4 regions of the Solibacillus sp. FSL K6-1523 genome follow, and region 3 is predicted to be linked to each of the others. Evidence: riboswitches for the same ligand, from Rfam matches in the RefSeq annotation. Region 3 holds a riboswitch; each other region holds the start of a gene.
What was found. Region 3 has a riboswitch for cobalamin ahead of MHI10_RS02585 (ABC transporter substrate-binding protein). Riboswitches for the same ligand answer to the same signal wherever they lie in the genome.
Positions count from the first base shown of each region.

Region 1: linked by a shared signal. The riboswitch ahead of cobJ (precorrin-3B C(17)-methyltransferase) and the one ahead of MHI10_RS02585 (ABC transporter substrate-binding protein) in region 3 are both predicted to bind cobalamin.
Region 2: linked by a shared signal. The riboswitch ahead of MHI10_RS05815 (energy-coupling factor ABC transporter permease) and the one ahead of MHI10_RS02585 (ABC transporter substrate-binding protein) in region 3 are both predicted to bind cobalamin.
Region 4: linked by a shared signal. The riboswitch ahead of MHI10_RS05910 (hypothetical protein) and the one ahead of MHI10_RS02585 (ABC transporter substrate-binding protein) in region 3 are both predicted to bind cobalamin.

Region 1 is NZ_JBBOSU010000001.1:164,485-169,117, reverse strand. Features, by position in the region: gene cobJ (precorrin-3B C(17)-methyltransferase) at 1-1,702, opposite strand, end outside; cobalamin riboswitch at 1,860-2,043, opposite strand; gene MHI10_RS00850 (ABC transporter permease) at 2,124-2,906, opposite strand; gene MHI10_RS00845 (ABC transporter ATP-binding protein) at 2,893-3,795, opposite strand; gene MHI10_RS00840 (PLD nuclease N-terminal domain-containing protein) at 3,792-3,992, opposite strand; gene MHI10_RS00835 (helix-turn-helix domain-containing protein) at 3,992-4,633, opposite strand, start outside.
Region 2 is NZ_JBBOSU010000001.1:1,272,610-1,277,242, forward strand. Features, by position in the region: gene MHI10_RS05810 (ABC transporter substrate-binding protein) at 1-738, opposite strand, end outside; cobalamin riboswitch at 908-1,093, opposite strand; cobalamin riboswitch at 1,308-1,485, shown strand; gene MHI10_RS05815 (energy-coupling factor ABC transporter permease) at 1,607-2,350, shown strand; gene MHI10_RS05820 (energy-coupling factor ABC transporter substrate-binding protein) at 2,352-2,639, shown strand; gene cbiQ (cobalt ECF transporter T component CbiQ) at 2,626-3,405, shown strand; gene MHI10_RS05830 (energy-coupling factor ABC transporter ATP-binding protein) at 3,421-4,251, shown strand; gene MHI10_RS05835 (hypothetical protein) at 4,284-4,415, shown strand.
Region 3 is NZ_JBBOSU010000001.1:541,525-546,157, reverse strand. Features, by position in the region: gene MHI10_RS02595 (adenosylcobinamide amidohydrolase) at 1-469, opposite strand, end outside; gene MHI10_RS02590 (FecCD family ABC transporter permease) at 469-1,467, opposite strand; gene MHI10_RS02585 (ABC transporter substrate-binding protein) at 1,460-2,422, opposite strand; cobalamin riboswitch at 2,570-2,771, opposite strand; gene MHI10_RS02580 (polysaccharide deacetylase family protein) at 3,116-4,060, shown strand; gene MHI10_RS02575 (amino acid ABC transporter ATP-binding protein) at 4,178-4,633, opposite strand, start outside.
Region 4 is NZ_JBBOSU010000001.1:1,287,205-1,291,837, forward strand. Features, by position in the region: gene MHI10_RS05900 (MarR family winged helix-turn-helix transcriptional regulator) at 255-722, shown strand; gene MHI10_RS05905 (hypothetical protein) at 910-1,797, shown strand; cobalamin riboswitch at 1,953-2,134, shown strand; gene MHI10_RS05910 (hypothetical protein) at 2,275-2,823, shown strand; gene MHI10_RS05915 (ABC transporter substrate-binding protein) at 2,820-3,776, shown strand; gene MHI10_RS05920 (bifunctional adenosylcobinamide kinase/adenosylcobinamide-phosphate guanylyltransferase) at 4,035-4,577, shown strand; gene MHI10_RS05925 (adenosylcobinamide-GDP ribazoletransferase) at 4,581-4,633, shown strand, end outside.

The sequences.
Region 1 (4,633 bases), 380 kb from region 3:
CTTCTTCTACTTTGATTTTGCAGCTCATATCTTGGTACGTGAAATGGGCAACTTTCTTTACGCGCTTAAAGTATTTAAAGAAGCGCTCATTTGGATGTGCATGTTCTTTATATTCCTCAACGATCTTCGTTAATAATGGAATCAGTTCATCTGGCTCTAATCCTTCTGCGACTGGTTGTGCAGCGTGTGCCGTTCGACCAACTGGCTTGGCGCCAATAAAAAGATCGAATTTCTTTTTACGATAGACAATGCCAATATCATCGAAAATTGGGCGATAGCAAGCCATTCCACAGCCATTAAAACCAACATGCAATTCCTTTGGTAGCTTCAAACCGCCAAGCGTATCCATAATTTCCTCCGCATATGGAATCGAATCTGCCTTCTCTCCATAGCAAAAATCACATGCCTTTATGTTTAAGACATCTCCCATAGGCAGCACGTACAACCCTGTTTCACGTAATAATCCAACGACTTTTTCCGGTGCTTCAGTAGGAATCTTTACATGGAAACGATGATCTGGTGTATATTCAAGAGTTCCCTCTTCTCCTACTACTTCAGCAAGTACCTTCATTTGCTGTGGTGTAATGATTTTATTTGCAACACCTGGTGAAACGGCAAATTCAAAAATCGATTCGATTGCTTGCTGTACTAAAAAGTCCGTCTTCACAGGTTCGTTTGATATACAAGCTAATGCCATTCTTGCCATCTCAAGTGCTGACTTTTTCTCCGGAAGTTGTTGAAATTCTGCTGGCACTACCGGCGCTGGTTCTACAGTAGTTACACTCACTTCTTTCAAAGGCTCTATTTTAAGGTTTGGCCCTGCTTTAATTGCCTCAATCTTTTCATAGCCCGATTTTGCTTCTCCTGTTTCTTGATCAAGCGCCCATGGTTCTGCTTCTTTTTTCAAGCGTTGATGCGGTTTCCAAACTTGTTTTTCATCACCGAGCGTATACTTTCTTTGATAGCCACGTGGTGTAATAATTTTATTATCGTAAAAGAATGTGGAGGAGTTCCCAACTACAACAGTCGTTAACATACCAATATCATGGTCTAACATTTCCGCTAAATTTGTTAATACGATATTTTGGCTTTCTCGATAAGCACTCTTCACTAATCCTACTGGTGTATCAGGTGAACGATACTTCAGCAAAATACGCTGTGCTTCTACAATTTGACGTGTTCTCCGTCCTGATTTTGGATTGTAGAATGCGATGACAAAATCCGCCATTGCTGCAGCTTCAATACGCTTTTCAATGACTGTCCAAGGCGTTAAGTGGTCACTCAAACTGATCGTACAAGAGTCATGCATTACCGGTGCACCAAGTAAGCTCGCACATGAATTAATCGCTGAAATTCCTGGCACAACTTCTACTTCAATACCTGTTGCCTCAGTCCAACCTTTTTCAATTAAAACCTCATACACTAAACCAGCCATGCCGTATACGCCCGCATCACCACTCGAAATGACTGCAACGATATTTCCTGCCTCTGCCTGTTTAACAGCATCTTGCGCTCGTGATACTTCTTCGGTCATACCTGTACTGACAATTGTTTGTGCTGTTACTAAATGGCGAATTAAATCTACATACGTTTTATAACCCATAATATGATTACTTTGCTGTAATGCATCTACGGCTCTTTTTGTAATATGTTCTCGATCTCCAGGACCAAACCCAACTACAAAAATCTTCCCTTTACCCAAAACGTTCCCCTCCAATAAAAAAAGATACCCAAACTTCTTTTACAAAAGAAGTTTGGGTATCTGAAAATTTATATAAAAAATCGTATTTTCAAAAAATAGAATCTACTACGACCTGCTATATTTGAGTTCTCATCTACACTTCTCCCACCGAAAAGTAAGTAATCGAATTAAACAAGCAGGTTTCCTGGCTTAAACTTCACTTTACTCTCACATCTTCCCATCCTCATCAGACAGTGATATTCGTGATTTCATCCGTTATTACAGTAGCGGGGGCTGCATTAGATTTTCACTAATTTCCCTATTATTCTCAAAATATAAGCACTCATTTAATAGTTTATTAAATTATGACTTTACAATACCATATAAATGAAATATTACAACTATTTAATAATTATCTTAGCAATTTCATCTTTATAAAAAGCTAAACCTTCACCGTACTTGCTCGCTTCTTACTAAAGTAAATTCCTATAATAACAAAGACAAACATTAATGAAACCGTCATTGTAAATGTACTCCAAAATATTGACATCGTGACAGATTCATCAATAAGTCGCAATCCATATGTCGACAATTTATACGGAGTAACCGTCCAAAAACCACCAATGATGGAGTCTACAACTGAACCAATCAAGATCAAAAAAATTGCAATCGTCGTAGCAACCGGTGTTTTGAATGCTGCACTCATTGCCACTGTAACCGCCATGACAAATAGGAGCCATATACAATACGTTCCAAGCATCGCCATAAAGCGAGTAGGATCTACTTTGCCATATAAAAGTACCGTATAATACACACTTCCCGCATAGCCAGCTGTTGCACTAATAATTGCTACGCTGCTCGCCACAATCCATTTGCTCAAAAACATTGCGGTAAAGGAAATCGGACGCACATACAATAATGTGGCTGTGCCGCTTTGGCGTTCCTTGCTAAACGTACCTATATAGGAAGCAATTAGTACGATTAATCCAATAGATTGAAACTGTCCCGTTGAAGCCGCCAGTAAATCCATCGCATGAAGTTCTGGCATCATCATCGCAAATCCTTCAGGCATATTACCAACTGCATTCAAAATATCCTCCATGAAATAATTGAGGATTGGATCACTTACACCGAGTAGAACAAAGACAATCGGAATCCATATAAATTTAAAACTACGCCAGCTTTCCCGCCATTCTTTTACTAACAACGTGTTAAATTGACCCATTAGTTCCCGCCACCTTCATGAAGATTTCTTCCAAGCTCGCTGTTTCCCGCTCCACTTTTACAACGTGATACGGGGATTTCGCTAAACGATAAAGTAACTGTTGCATCGATGGTTTTTCTTCTCGGATTTCAACATAAGCAATATTTTGTTCTGCTTTTGCTACAAGCTCTGATTGACTCGCAAACTGTCTTGCTTCTTCATTTGATGCAAACTGGATTTTATAGCGCGGCTCATCAAATTTTGTACACACTTGATGAAGGGATCCTTGCTCGACAAGTTGACCTTTTCGTAAAAAGAGCACTTGATCGGTCATTTCCTCCGCGTCATTTAAAATATGCGTCGAATATAAAATCGTCGTTTGCTGTTGAATTTCTTTCAGTAAGTTCATAATTTCTCTACGCCCAACAGGGTCAAGCGCTGATACCGGCTCATCTAGCAATAATAATTTCGGTTGATGAATAATAGCTTGTGCGATACCTAAACGTTGCTTCATCCCACCTGAAAACGTTGCTACTTTTTTGTGCATCGCCGCTCCAAGACCGACGAATTCTAATATTTTTTGTGCTTCTTTTTTTACTTTTCTTTTTTCCACACCACTTAAATTTGCGGTCATTTCCAAAAATTCAAATGCCGTTAGCCAAGAAAAAAATTGCGGATACTGCGGCAAAAAGCCGATTGCACTTCGAATATCTTTAACACCTGGCATTAGAATTTGACCACTTGTTGGTTGTAACAAGCCTGTTAGCATTGATAATGTGGTCGTTTTCCCCGCACCATTTGGACCAATGAGAGCGGTTGCTGTATGTTCTTCCAATGTAAACGACACGTGATCGACAACTTTTTGTTCACCATATTGTTTGGTTAATTGCGCTACTTGAATACATGTCATTGGCTTTTACGTCCGAAAATAAAGTACAAAATCGGTCCAATTGTTGAAACAAATAATGCAACGACTACCCATAACCATTTCGGTCCATTCGTTGCGCCGTTACGTGCAATATCAACAATCACAACAAGTGCCAAAATAAATTGCAAAATAATTAAAGGGGCAATAAGCGCCCAATTTATATTCGCTAATTCTTCCACTATAATTCCTCCTCTAGTTGTAAATGATGTTGTAAATTCGTCATCATTATTTTAAATTGCGTATTGTCTTGTAGTGCATTAAATATTGGATTATTTGCAATACTTGTTACAAGATCTTTTTTAATCGACAAATTATCCCGTGGCGCTTGTTTATCAATTCGCTCCTGCTGATCAATCCAGTCCCCGAGCTTGTAAAAATAACGATCTCCTTGTAACTCCAATGGAAATTTTAATGTGCTACAAACTTTGATATAGTATTCAATCATTTGAAGCGCCTGCTCTGTTTGATTTCTCATCATATATCCACCTGCTGCTTTAATATAAAACACAAGCGCTATATTAGGATTTAAGTTTGCAATTTGAAAAGTTTCAAGCAACTGCTGTATACGTTTTATCGTTTCGTCAAAATGGACAGTATGATCAATTTCAAGCAACAATGTTTCCGTTGCATTTGAAATTAACCCGACCGTTTGCTGATACATGCTCACCTGCAAAACTTCTTTCGCCTTTTCTTTAGTACCGAGCATCGTATGCGCTGTTGCAATCAATTGCTCAGCCCCATATTGCACAGCTGCTTCTTCCCCTAATAATTCAAGCACTTGCTTCGGTTTCCCTTGCATAATAGAAATGTATGCTTCTAA
Region 2 (4,633 bases), 730 kb from region 3:
ACCTGGCGTAGGATCAATACCCCCTGCTAAAATCGTGGCAAAACCTTCACCTGGTCCAGCTTGCCTGTCAATTGTTGACGTTGGATAAATATTATATTTTTCATTAGTATTGAGTGCACCAGCAGATAATGCTAATACGGATTTCTTTTGGTCAGTTGGAATATCTTTTGTGCGTTCTGCTAATATTTGTTCAATACTTTGCTTCCACGTAATATACTCTTCAGCGCGTTCTTCTTTACCGAAAATTTTCGCTAATATACGTAGTTCCTCATCCATTTGATCTGCTAAATAGTTATTTAAACGAACCACCTTAATTCCTACGGGCTCTAATTTTTCCTCAAGCGTATTATCTGGACGGTTTGTAAATGTAAAGACAACTTCAGGTTTTAAAGATAAAATTGATTCCATATTTAGTTCGTCTGTTTTCCCTACATCGGGTAAATCATTTAACCCTAAATAGCCGTTATTTTTAATTGTATTGTCACCTGTTGCGATAATCGCGTCTTGTGCACCCAGTAATGTAATAGCTTCTGCTGTATTACGGTTAATGACAACTGCCTTTGTTACTGGTAAAGATAATGTAATTTCTTTTCCTGCTGTATCTGTGAAAGTAATCTCATTTGATTTTTCTTGCACATCTTCAATTGCATTCACCTCAGCAGGTTCTTCACTAGAGCAACCTACAAGTAAAAAGGTTAATAAAAAACCGTAAACTATAGTTTTTACATATTTCCCCACTAAATAACTCTCCCTCAAAATGTTTTATATTAAGTGCTAATACACGAAATACCTTAAAAAACAAAAAAGCCTACTTCCAGCAAGAGCTAGAAATAGGCTTAGACATCCTAAAAAATGTATACTAAAATACAAAAACTATATTTGTCGCCGCCCTTCTCCCACCGAAAAGTCATGTTGCTGTAACAAAGCAGGTTTCCTGGCTCAAGCGTCATTTTACTCTTACATCTTCCCATCAGATTGACAGTGATTTATTGTAATTTCATCAGCTATTACAGTAGCGGGGGCTGCATTAGATTTTTACTAATTTCCCTTTTACCTCTTAATAAATAAGAGCACTTTACTACATTCATTATGAAATTAACGTAACTTTATCATTTAATTTCCATTTTTACAATGGTGATTAATTAAAAATTATCACTATTTGGAAGAGAAAAGCGTTTATGGAAGAACATAATTCTCATATTCAACAAAAAAATTAAAAATTATCTTTTTTAGCCCCCTTATTTAAAGAATAATCAAAAAATAATAATGACAAATATTAGTCGCCGTGATACTATTTTCCACATGATGAAAATTGAATGATTTTTGGTGCTTTTTAAGCTTAATAGGGAAACCAGTGAGATTCTGGTACTGTCCCGCAACTGTAACTTGGAGTATTACATATTACGTCACTGCATTTTTTTATGTGGGAAGGCATGGAATACGTTGAAGAGAAGTCAGGATACCTACCAAAAATTTATTGATTCAGACCTACGAGGATAGGTGCGTGAAACAAGCAATAGGCGCTTGTTTTGTGATGCACTTTTACTCTTAAAAAGTGTATTTTTTTTATGCACTTTTTCATCAAATATGAAAAAGGAGTAAAAACATGAAACAATTATTACCAAAACTTGCTTACTTCGGTATCATTTTATTATTTATACCAAAGCAAGCACACGCCATGCACATTATGGAAGGATTTTTACCGATAGGTTGGGCTATCTTCTGGTTTGCACTATGTCTACCGTTTCTTATGAAGGGGTTCAAAGTCATTCGCGTAATCGTCAAAGAGAATCCGGAAAGCAAACTATTATTAGCTTTGTCGGGGGCATTTACATTTGTTTTATCCGCATTAAAAATTCCATCAGTAACAGGTAGCTGCTCTCACCCAACTGGGGTTGGGTTGGGGTCAATTTTATTTGGCCCTTTTGTTATGAGTGTACTTGGATCAATCGTTTTATTATTTCAATCGATTTTACTTGCACATGGTGGTCTTACAACATTGGGAGCGAACATTTTCTCCATGGCGATCGTTGGCCCATTTATTGCCGTGGGTGTTTTTAAATTGGCAACTCAATGGGGATTATCTTTTAGTATCGCTGTATTTTTAGCTGCGATGCTTGGTGATTTTGGTACATATGTTATGACATCTGTCCAATTAGCGTTAGCATTTCCTTCTGAAGTTGGAGGTATTTTAGGTTCATTCCAAAAATTCGCAAGCATCTTTGCATTAACGCAAATCCCATTAGCTATAAGTGAAGGGTTATTAACTGTGATGATTATGAACTTCTTACAAAAATATAATATGAAAGAATTAGTTCAACTACGTATTTTAAAGGCAAAGGAGAGCTAACATGTTTAAGAAAAACCTACTTTTACTAATTGGCGTTATCATTTTAGCCATTTTACCACTCTTATTTTTACAGGATGCAGAATTTGGCGGTGCTGATGGTGAGGCTGAAGAAGCAATTACAGAAATCGTAACACATTATGAGCCTTGGTTTAGTGCAATTTGGGAACCTCCAAGTGGTGAAATCGAAAGCTTATTATTCGTTTTACAAGGTGTTATTGGCGCGCTAATTATAGGCTATTTCATCGGCTTTATGCGTGGAAAGCATACGAAAGATCATGCTAAACATTGATTTTATTGCGAGCCATAATGCGATACAAAAAGTAGCAGCTAGCCAAAAAATGGTGTTAAGTTTCCTTACGTTATTATTAACCACGCTATTGCGAAATAATAGTTTTTCGGTGTGGACACTGGTATTCATAAGTGCTGTCATCATCTTTTATGCAAACATCCCTTGGAAAACGTATATCACATTACTCATTGCGCCCATAGGTTTTATTTTGGCTGGAATAGTTGCTATTGTGTTTTCTGTTACATTTACACAGTCTGTTCCCACACAGGCTTTATGGCACCATTCATTTTTGACGATGCAACTATTTATTTTACCAAACGATGGACTACGTGCAATTACGTTATTTTGCACCTCTATTAGTGCGACCAGTTGCTTATATTTTTTAATTTTAACAACACCGATGTATGAAATTAGTTCGGTACTTACGAGATTAAAAGTGCCAATTATTATTATAGAAATAATTGAGCTTATGTATCGTTTTATTTTTTTGTTTATAGAGATGATTTCGCAGCTTTATACAGCGCAGCACGCTCGTTTAGGCTACAGGTCTTATAAAAAAAGCTTTCAATCATTAAGTTTACTCATAAACGCATTATTCCGTTCGATTTTCTTCCGTTATCAAGTGATGTCTCATGCGATGGCTGCAAGAAATATTGATCAATTCGTTATTCCACAACAATTTTTAAACGACAAAGAATGGGACAAAAAGTTAACATGGCTTACGGTGATATTTATCGTAGTTGGTATAACGATACTTGCTTTGTAGAGGGAGGTTTTGATTATGACTGAAAGCTATTTTAGATTAGACCACGTCTCATTCCAGTATAGCGATGGTACACAGGCACTACATGGGCTTTCACTTTCTATTCCGAAGGGGAAAAAAGTTGCCATTCTAGGTGAAAATGGTTCAGGCAAATCAACATTTTTTAAGTTACTCATTGGGCTTGAAAAACCTACTAATGGTAAAATTCAATTTTTAAATGAAACCTTACATTATTCTAAAAAACAATTAATTAGTTTGCGAGAGCGCGTTGGCTTTATTTTTCAAGAGACGGATAATCAGTTATTTGCCTCTACTGTTAAACAAGACATTTTATATGGACCTATTAATTTAAAATGGCCACATGAAAAAATTGAGCATAATGTTTCAAGTGCCATACAGTTAACAGAACTTGAAGACTTAACCGAGCGTCCTATTCATTTTTTAAGTGGTGGACAAAAGAAGCGCGTAACAATTGCAGGCGTTTATGCGATGGATCCAAAAGTTTATATTTTAGATGAGCCAACGAGCAGTTTAGATTATTATTTTTCCAATCAACTTACAAAGTATTTAGATGAACTCGATGATGGAGAGCGAACATTTTTATACTCAACGCACCAAGTCAATTTGATTTATGAATGGGCCGATCATTTTATCGTCTTTCATAGAGGGGAATTACTTTATTCAGGACAACGAGATGCGCTGTTTTCAAATGACGCGCTGTTAGAAAGAGCACATATTGAAAAACCATGGCTCGTAAAATGCTATGAAACGATGTTACATGAGGGGCTAATTCAACCACAATCATTACTTCCTTGTTCAATGGAAGAGTTAATGCATCTCATTAAATAACATATATTCATAACTGCTTGAGGAGGCAATCGATGAAAAACGAATTACAACAACCTAATGAAATACAAGGATTAGATATACTTTTGGAAGATGATATTGATATAGACTCAGAAACTTGTTTTCTTCAATTTGTAATGGGTACTTATCTAAGTGAATCTAATTAATCGAAATAAAAAGTTGAGACTACAGATATCAATTCTGTAAACTCAGCTTTTTTACATATCATCAATCCTTTTCATTCATCCATGAAAGGTTTGATGCAATAATTATTGGGCTTCTTATCGAATAATTAAAAGTAAATTCTTGAAGTGTATAGCATGTAAAATTTAAAAATGTCCATATTTAATTTTGTATAAGTTAAAGAAAGAAATCCAAACTAATA
Region 3 (4,633 bases):
AATTTTGCGCCAATGCTTGTGCAATAAATACACGTTGCTGCTCACCGCCCGATAACAGCTCTAAATAATGCTCTTTATAACGTGCCACACCTGTTTGTTCCATCGCCGTCTGTACTGCCTGTTCATCTTTTTTTGACCATGAAGAGAAAAAGCCACTTTGATGTGGGTAACGCCCTAAAGAAATCGCATCATAGACAGTATTTGAAAAACTGCTCGCATGTAGTTGAGGGAGTACCGCCATTTTTTTTGCTAACTGTTTCACAGAATAACTTTCAATTGCTTGCCCATCTATGATGATTTGCCCGTCTTGCGGTTTAAGTACACCACTAATAATTTTTAATAGTGTCGATTTGCCGCTACCATTCGGTCCAAGTATTCCAAGAATTTTTCCCTTACCTACTTGAAATGACATGTTTTTGACAATTGGGTTTGCATGATAGCCACCTGAAATATTTTGAACCTTTAGCATCATGCTCCCCCCTTTCTACGCTGTTTAAAGAAAATATAAGCAAATACTGGTGCACCGATAAACGCTGTAATTACACCGATTGGTAGCTCAACTGGCGCAATAATTGTCCGCGATACTAAATCACAAATGACGAGTAAGCTTGCCCCGTTCAATAAGGAAATTGGGAGTAAATGTCGATGATCTGCCCCGATAATACTGCGGACCATATGCGGAATTACAAGACCAACAAAGCCAATTGTACCAGACGCTGCAACAGATGCACCTGTTAGCATCGAACCACCCGCTAAAATCATAAATTTACTACGTTTCACATTAACTCCTAAATATTGCGCACGTTCTTCACCATAAATCATCGCATTTAATTCGCGGCGTTGTAACCAAATAATAACGGTTCCGATAATCGCGAATGGCAAAATCATTTTCACATACGGCCAACCGCGCATTGAAACACTGCCTAAAAGCCAACCGATAATTTCTCGCAACTCTTCTCCTGTTAAGGCGACCATTAACGAAATGCAAGAACCTAAAAAGGAACTAAAAATAACACCTGTTAAAATAAGTGTTTCCATTTTCAGTGTACGGTCTACGATTCGCGCAAAGCTTAATACTGCAATCATCGTTAGTAGCGCACCAATCATACTAAATACAGGTAATGTAAAGGTTCCCAATAATGGAATCGAGATACCTAGGAAAATCGTCATCACAGCACCAACCGAGGCACCTGAAGAAATTCCTAATGTATACGGATCTGCCAGTGGATTTTTAAGCAACCCTTGAAAAGCTGCACCTGCAATCGCTAAAGAAGCTCCGATAATTGCTGCTAAAATGACACGGGGCATTCTGATTTTCCATAAAATACTGTGGGCAACGGGATCAGTCGCCTTGTCCCATAATGTTGCAATCGGAATATTAACCGAGCCAATTGACACACCGAGCCATACGCTTAATAGCAGCAAAACGATTGATACTAAATAAGCGAATGTATATTTTTTATTCACCGAAAACCTCTGGATACATTGTTTGTGCAATTGATTGAATACCTTCTACAATACGAGGTCCTTGACGACTTGTTGTATCCGCATCAATTAAATGAACATTTCCAGATTTCACTGCATCCATTTCTGCATAAGCTGGATTTGATAAAATTGCCTCAATATCGTCTTCGTATGTTACTAAAATCACTTCTGGATTGTCACTTACAAATTGCTCTGCGCTATATTGTAGCCAACCTGGTTGTGTCACACTATTTTTAACACCTACCGTATGAAGCATTTCATTAATAAATGTTCCTGTGCCAACCGCGTATAAATCGGGGTTCGTACCTACAACAATAAATGCCGATTTCCCATCTAAACCAACTGCCTTAGTTGTCATTTCTTCAATATCTTTTTGCATAGTAGCAACCATCTCATCTGCTTGTGCTACCTTGCCTGTTAGTTGCCCAATTTGCTTCATCGTTTCATATGTTTCTTCAAAATTCACCGTATTTTTTACGACAAAAACAGCAATGCCCATTGCTTCTAACTGTTCCATGCCCTTTTCAAAATTGTACATGCCTGATTCATGCGCAAATACGATGTCTGGTTTAAGTGATGCGATTAGCTCTAAATTAAATTCCATGCCGCCTACTTTTTCCTTTGTCGTTGCTTGTTCTGGGAAAGTATCGTTATCTGAAACGCCGACAATTTCTTCATTTAACCCTAAGCCAAATAAAATTTCAGTATTTGAAGGGGCAAGAGAAATAATACGTTCGGGTTGTTTTTCTAATGCTATCTCTCTTCCTAGTGAATCCGTTACCGTTACAGGGAATTGTGCAGCTGCACTATCCTTACCTTTTGCTGTTTTGTTTTGTTCTGTATCATTTGTTGTAGGCTTAGAATCCCCTGTGCCACAACCTACTAGTACGAGCATCGCCATTAAAAAGAGCATTGCTAAACTTTGTATTTTCTTCATTTTATTTTCCTCCTAAATTTTACGTAGCCTATCTAGAACCGTTTTTTCAACCAAAAGAAAGAAGCCTCCAACTTGGGAGACTTCCATTGATGTATGCAAATAATTTCGAATCGATAATTATAAGCCACTCCCGATCCTCGCAGGTTTACTGTTGGCAATGTAGAGGCAGGTCTCCTGGCTCATGCATGAATACTTGTTGATACCTTCCCAAATTTCTTCAGTGGCTTTTTTCAACAAACTCGCATTTACAGTGGCGGGACCGCATCGGACTGAAACCGATTTCCCTTTTAATCCTTATTCATTAATTTGAAAAACTAATTTTTTAAGAACCTTCACATTTCTTATTTAATTGATAGGTTATTCTATTATAGCGGAAGAATGAATGTTTGTATGTAGATAAGAGGGAGTTTTCAGAAACTTCATCACTATTCATTAAATATATAAGTTGAACCTATTTATATAAAATTAATATAAACTTTTTATTTGCCTGACCCGTCAAATAGGTAGAACGTATTTGCGACATGTTGAAAATTAGAAAAAGTGAATATTTTATTATTACAAAACATCGAGAGGTCCACTATCGCTTTGCACTTCAAATAGCAAACACATTCAAATGTCTACTAGTTTCATATAATATACGGAAAAACGAACGTACATAAACACTCAAATTTACAGCAGGAGGATTTAACAATCATGAGAGCACCACAAAATGAGTATGACAAAAGAAGAAAAAAAAGAAGATCACGAATTGTAATGACGATACTGGTTATGCTAATCCCTATTTTTTTTGCTGGTTTTATTGTAGGAAAATCGTATGCTATTAATGAAAAAAGTAGTAAGCAAGATATGACCGAAAAAGTAGAGCCTTCGATTAACCAAGGTAAAGAACAAACTAATCTAAAGGAAGAATCTTTAGAACACTCAAATTCTGAAGTTAACAACAACACCCAACAAGATTCTACAGAGGAGGTAGAAGCCCCAATCAGCCAAGATAAGGAACAAGCAAGTACAGAAGAAATATCTTTAGATAAAGTGGTCTACCTAACATTTGATGATGGTCCTAGCATATTAACAGGCCAATTTCTAGATGTCTTATACGAGCAAAATGTGAAAGTAACCTTTTTCATGCAAGGAAGTAACCTGAAAAAGAAGCATCTCCAGGAAAGTGTAAAACGGGCAACAACAGAAGGACATTATATCGGTGCCCATAGCATGACGCATGAATCCAAAACATTATACAAGGATAATCAGTTTGTACCCGAGATGAACGAAGCGTTAGCACTAATTCATGAGATTACTGGTACAAACCCCCGTTTAGTTCGCCCTCCTTATGGTTCCGCACCAGGGTTGAAAAGTGAACAGATTCGCAATCAAATCGTAGACGCAAACATTAAAGTTTGGGATTGGACAATTGATTCCAATGACTGGTCGTTAAAAGATAATCCATCCCAAATTATAGAGAATATTAAAAGTGGCACAAAAGCTGATAGAGAAGTTGTGCTAATGCACGAAAAACCACAAACTTTGGCGGCACTTCCAGAGATTATTGCATTTTACAGAGAACAGGGGTATAAGTTTGCCGTATACGAAGAAGCTAATCATTTCGCCCTTAACTTTCAGAAGGATGCACGTCTGTAATCTCCTTAATATGGCCTCTACATGGATACACCTGATTATTCAAATATTAGGTTGATCAATAAAGAGGCCGATATGTTATGAATGACATCGCAAGTAAAAATTCACCCATTCCGACCTTTATATATGATACGTATAATCATCCGGCAACACGCGCTGAAGAAAACGTTTTGTCCTCTCTTCTTTTGGTTGGACAAAAATTTCATGTGGCGTGCCTTCCTCTACAATATTTCCCCCATCCATAAAGATAACCCGGTTTGCTACATCGCGTGCGAATGACATTTCATGCGTTACAACAAGCATTGTCGTCCCTTCCTTGGCTATCTCCCTCATAACGGTTAACACCTCTCCAACAAGCTCTGGATCTAATGCTGACGTAGGTTCATCAAATAAAATAATATCTGGATTCAAAGCGACCGCGCGCGCAATTCCAACCCGCTGCTGTTGCCCACCCGAAAGCTGACTTGGATAAGCATCGTATTTTTCAGATAAACCGACCCGGTCCAGTGCTTCACGCGAAGTTTTTAATGCTTCTTCCTTTTTCATACCACGCCCGATATGGAGCCCTTCTGCCAC
Region 4 (4,633 bases), 750 kb from region 3:
AGATTACTATATTAGTTGCCGGCAACATAAAATTATCACAGAAATTTAGATGATGCAACTCAAACGAATTATGATAGAAAACTAAGTTGGTTTTGTTGTTCCACTTGGCAATTGTCAAACCGGCACGTAGTAGAACGACTTTCAAATGGTGTATTATTATATAATGGTTTAAAAAGCGTATTCTTTGAGAAATCGTAAAGGATATGTGGAATATCAAAAAGTGGCAATCAATATTTATAAAAGGGGAGCTTTTCATGTCAGAAAACCAATGTTCTAAAACGCTATCTGAAGTTGATGGTATTTTCACTGCTTCAGAATTCCCTACTAATTTCGCAATCATCTCACTCGCTCGCCTCCATCGCGCAACAGCAACTGATCTATTACGAAAGGTTGGGTTATTTCCAGGACAAGAAATGATGCTAATGCAGCTTTGGAAAGAGGATAATCAATCACAAAATGCACTTTGTAAATCATTAGGGATTAATCATTCAACCGTTGCAAAGTCCGTACGACGATTAGAAGATGTTGGCCTTGTAACGATGAAACGTTCAGATTTGGATAAACGCGTAACACTCGTTTCCCTTACGCAAGCAGGTATGGATATAAAAGAGGAAGTTCTAAATGTTTGGAGAACGGTTGAACAAGTCTTCACTGAAAATCTTACAGAAGATGAAAAAACTTTATTTTTGGATTTAATGAAAAAGATTTTGAATAAAGGTTAAATATTTACAATATTAATTAATTTTGTAGGAGGAAATCTGAAAGTGGATTTTCCCCTACATATTTTTTTGCACATTTCTATAACTGGTCAAGGTTACATCCATATTTAGCACAATAATGGATGGTCCTTAGTAAAGAAACCGTGGTAAGATTATGGAAATGTTTTCAAATAGGAATGGGGGGAGTTCAATGGAATGGTTAATCCTGCTTGTCGTTTTAATTTGGTTTATATTATTTATACGCAAAAAACGCGCATTTACATTTAGTTTAGCTCCACAAGTATTAGATATAAAATCAATTAAAGGATTAAAAAAGCTCAGTGTCGACTTGGAGCAATCCCTTAATAAAGGTTATATGGAAAATGTAGCGGATCGGGTAAGTAGACAAAATAAGTTAAAGGGAAATGAGTACGGCTGGCGTCTTCTGGATTTGAAACGTTATTTTATTTTGACTTCTCTTTTAAAAGAATCGCCAATGTTTAGTGAGAAAGTCGATGAATTATGGCATGAGATGCTTATGTTTACCCGTGAGTATGAGGACTTTTCAAAAAATTATTTAGGGACAACACTTCATCACAGTCCGAATGTTAATGTGGAACCAGATCCAAATTTACGTGGTTTTTTTGATTGGATATATGCGGAACTTTTCTACATAAGAAAGGAGAACATTCATCTATATAAAGGCTTTTTCAGATTCCCTGTGCCTCCCAATATTATTGATGAATTTAAAGATTTCCCGGAAAATGAATTAATAGATAAATATTTTAAGAGTGATGCCAAGAGTATGCCAGTTGTCCTTTCACTGATTGCATCCATGAAAAAAACGGCAAATAGAGTGAAAGACCATGATAAAAATGCCATACGTGCAATGATGAAGAAAGGGAAAAGTCAGCAAAAATACAACGCAATGCTCATTCCTTTCCTATCTGTTTCCTATTTTCATTATGATGAATTTTATAATTACATGAATGAAAGCAGCAACGGTTCATCAAGTTGTACGAGTTGCGGGTCTGGAAGCTCTTGTAATAGTTGCTCGTCTGGTAGTTCTTGCTCAAGCTGTGGTGGGGGTGGAGATTAATAACTTCCAATTCAACGCGAATCTACATGAGAATACTCTTTTTTATTGTTTTTTTACAGAAAGGTTAGTCAATCAACAGACGTGTTAAAATAACGTTATACCTAAATACTTATTTGCATGTGAACTTTCGTATGGTACAGTATGTTTATCAATTTAATAAGTTTGCAGGAAAAAGTGCTATAAGCATAAATTGGGAATTCGGTGTGAATCCGAAGCTATATCCGTAACTGTGAGCGCTGATAAATACTGATGAAAAGAGACTGCTAAAAAGTGGGGATATTTTCACGTGTATGATAAGCGCAAAGCCAAGACACCAAGCTTTTTCTGATCGTAACAAATACTCTTCGGATTTAAAGAGAATGTGCGGCAGGAATAATCGTAGTTTTCTATTATGATATTTATGATGCCATCCATTTCCTTGGGTGGCATTTTTTTATTGCCGTTACAAATAATTAGAACAAAAGTGAGGGACTTGCATTGAAAAAGGACATGCGTTATTCGTGCTATCCATTTATGCGTGAAAAAATTTCTTTAGTGGATTATGAAATCCGAACAGATTCATTGACGACTAGAATTGGTGCGGTCTTACCAACATTAGTAGAGGATGATAAAGGAAGGATTGTTTTAGAAGACTTGCAAATTATTCAGCCACTTGCTTATCATGTAAATGGTTCTGTACGAGGGAAAATGGCGATTACTTTAGATGATTTAAATTGGTTAAGTGAGCGCTATGATTTTTATGTCAGTCATGTTGAAGACGTGATTCAACAGTTTTTATTGCCACAGGGAATAGAAAGTGCTGTAAGGCTTCATATTTGCCGAAGTGAAGCGAAAAAGTCATACCGTGCTTTACATAAAGTGAGTGAAGAACGAGATGTACCGGAAATTTTATTTGATTTCTTAGGGCTTTTAGCGAATGTATTTTTCGTTATGGCTGTTTATATGAACAAACAACATGCTTATAATGAAATTCCGTTTATTAGTAAATCTTATCCAGTTAAAAAAAGAAAAGAGGAACACCGATGAAAATTAAAATGAAATGGGTTGCACCACTCGCAGCCGCGCTTTTACTAACAGCATGTGGAGTGGATGAAAAAACAGCGAGCCAGCCAAAAGGCGAAGTAAATCAAGAACAGCAAGGATCTAATACGAATGAATCTTATAAAGTTATTGATGATCGTGGTGTAGAAGTGACATTTGATGCTGTACCTGAAACAGTTGTGTCATTACAACCAAGCAATACTGAAATTTTATTTGAATTAGGTGTAGGAGATAAAATTATCGGTGCAACAGATTATGATAGTTACCCAGAAGCTGCCCAAAAGATTGAGCGTGTTTCAACATCTACTGTTATTAATGCAGAACGTATTGTAGAATTAAACCCGGACGTTGTAGTTGCCTATACAGTTGGTGATGAAGCACAAATTAATCAGCTAGAAGATGCTGGATTAAAAGTATTTGTTATCGAATCGGCTGCTCAATTTGAGGATGTATATTCAGATATTATTCAATTATCAGAAGTAATGGGTGTGAAGCCAACTGGTGAACAAATCGTCAAAGATATTCAAACTCAAATTAAAGAAGTACAAGATAGAACAGCTACAATCGCAACAAAGAAAAAAGTATATTACGAAATTTCACCTGCACCAGATCTTTGGACAACAGGTAATGAAACATTCCAACAAGAAATAATGGATGCAGCAGGTGTCGAAAATATTTTTGCAGATCAAAAAAGCTGGATAAGTGTTGCTGAGGAAGATGTTATCCTACGTAATCCCGAAATCATTATTACAACGACGAATTATATAGACGATCCAATCGGTGAAATTATGGGACGCGCTGGCTGGGATAAAATTAGTGCATTGACGAATAAACAAGTGTTTTTAGTTGATGGAGATATTATGTCTCGTCCAGCACCACGAATAGGTCAAGCTGTTCAAATCATGGCAGAAACAGTCTATCCAGAGCTATTTAACTAGATTCAGCGGGGGTTCAAACCCCGGCTGAATTGGGGAACAAAGGCTAAACCCGTCACGTCCTGTGACAACGCCTTTGTGATCAACTTCGTGTTGACCTAAGCCCCGGCGGATGTCACAGATTTTTAAGGGGAGTTTTTCGAGCGAGCTCGAAAAAATCTGGACGCAATTACACCTCGGCGTAATTGATATAAATCTATAATTAGAGAACAGGCTAAGAAAACGGCTTGTTCTTTTACTGCTTTAAGGGGTGAGAAATAAATGATTTTTATTACAGGTGGCGTAAGAAGTGGGAAGAGCGCCTTTGCAGAGCGGTTTGTTCAGCGATATGGACAGGACGCGCGGTATATTTATGTTGCAACAGGTGTCGCGTTTGACCGAGAAATGGAAGCGCGAATTAAACGGCATCAGCTAGACCGCGAACAGCAAGGGTTACACTGGCTAACTGTTGAAATGCAAGTGGAAATACCGGCTGCAATGAAGCAGCTTAATGCTCAGCATGTGCTATTATTTGAATGTGTCACAACATGGCTGGCCAATGTGTTGTATCATACAGAAACGCTTGATAATCGTGAGCAGCGGATTGCGGATTATATATTGGCCTTTCAAGAACAGCTACTTGCATGGCAACAGCAAGGAGTGCGGGTTGTCATTGTATCGAATGAAATATTGGATGAACCACGCTCACCATTTGATGAAGTGGAACTGTACCGAAAGCTGATCGGACAATTTCATCAATGGATTGTGACACATTGTGAATCAGCTTATGAAGTACAATACCAACTTGTACAACAATGGAAATAAGAGGTGAACAAGTTGAAAAATAGTACAATTGGATTTTTATTAGCGTGGCAATTTTT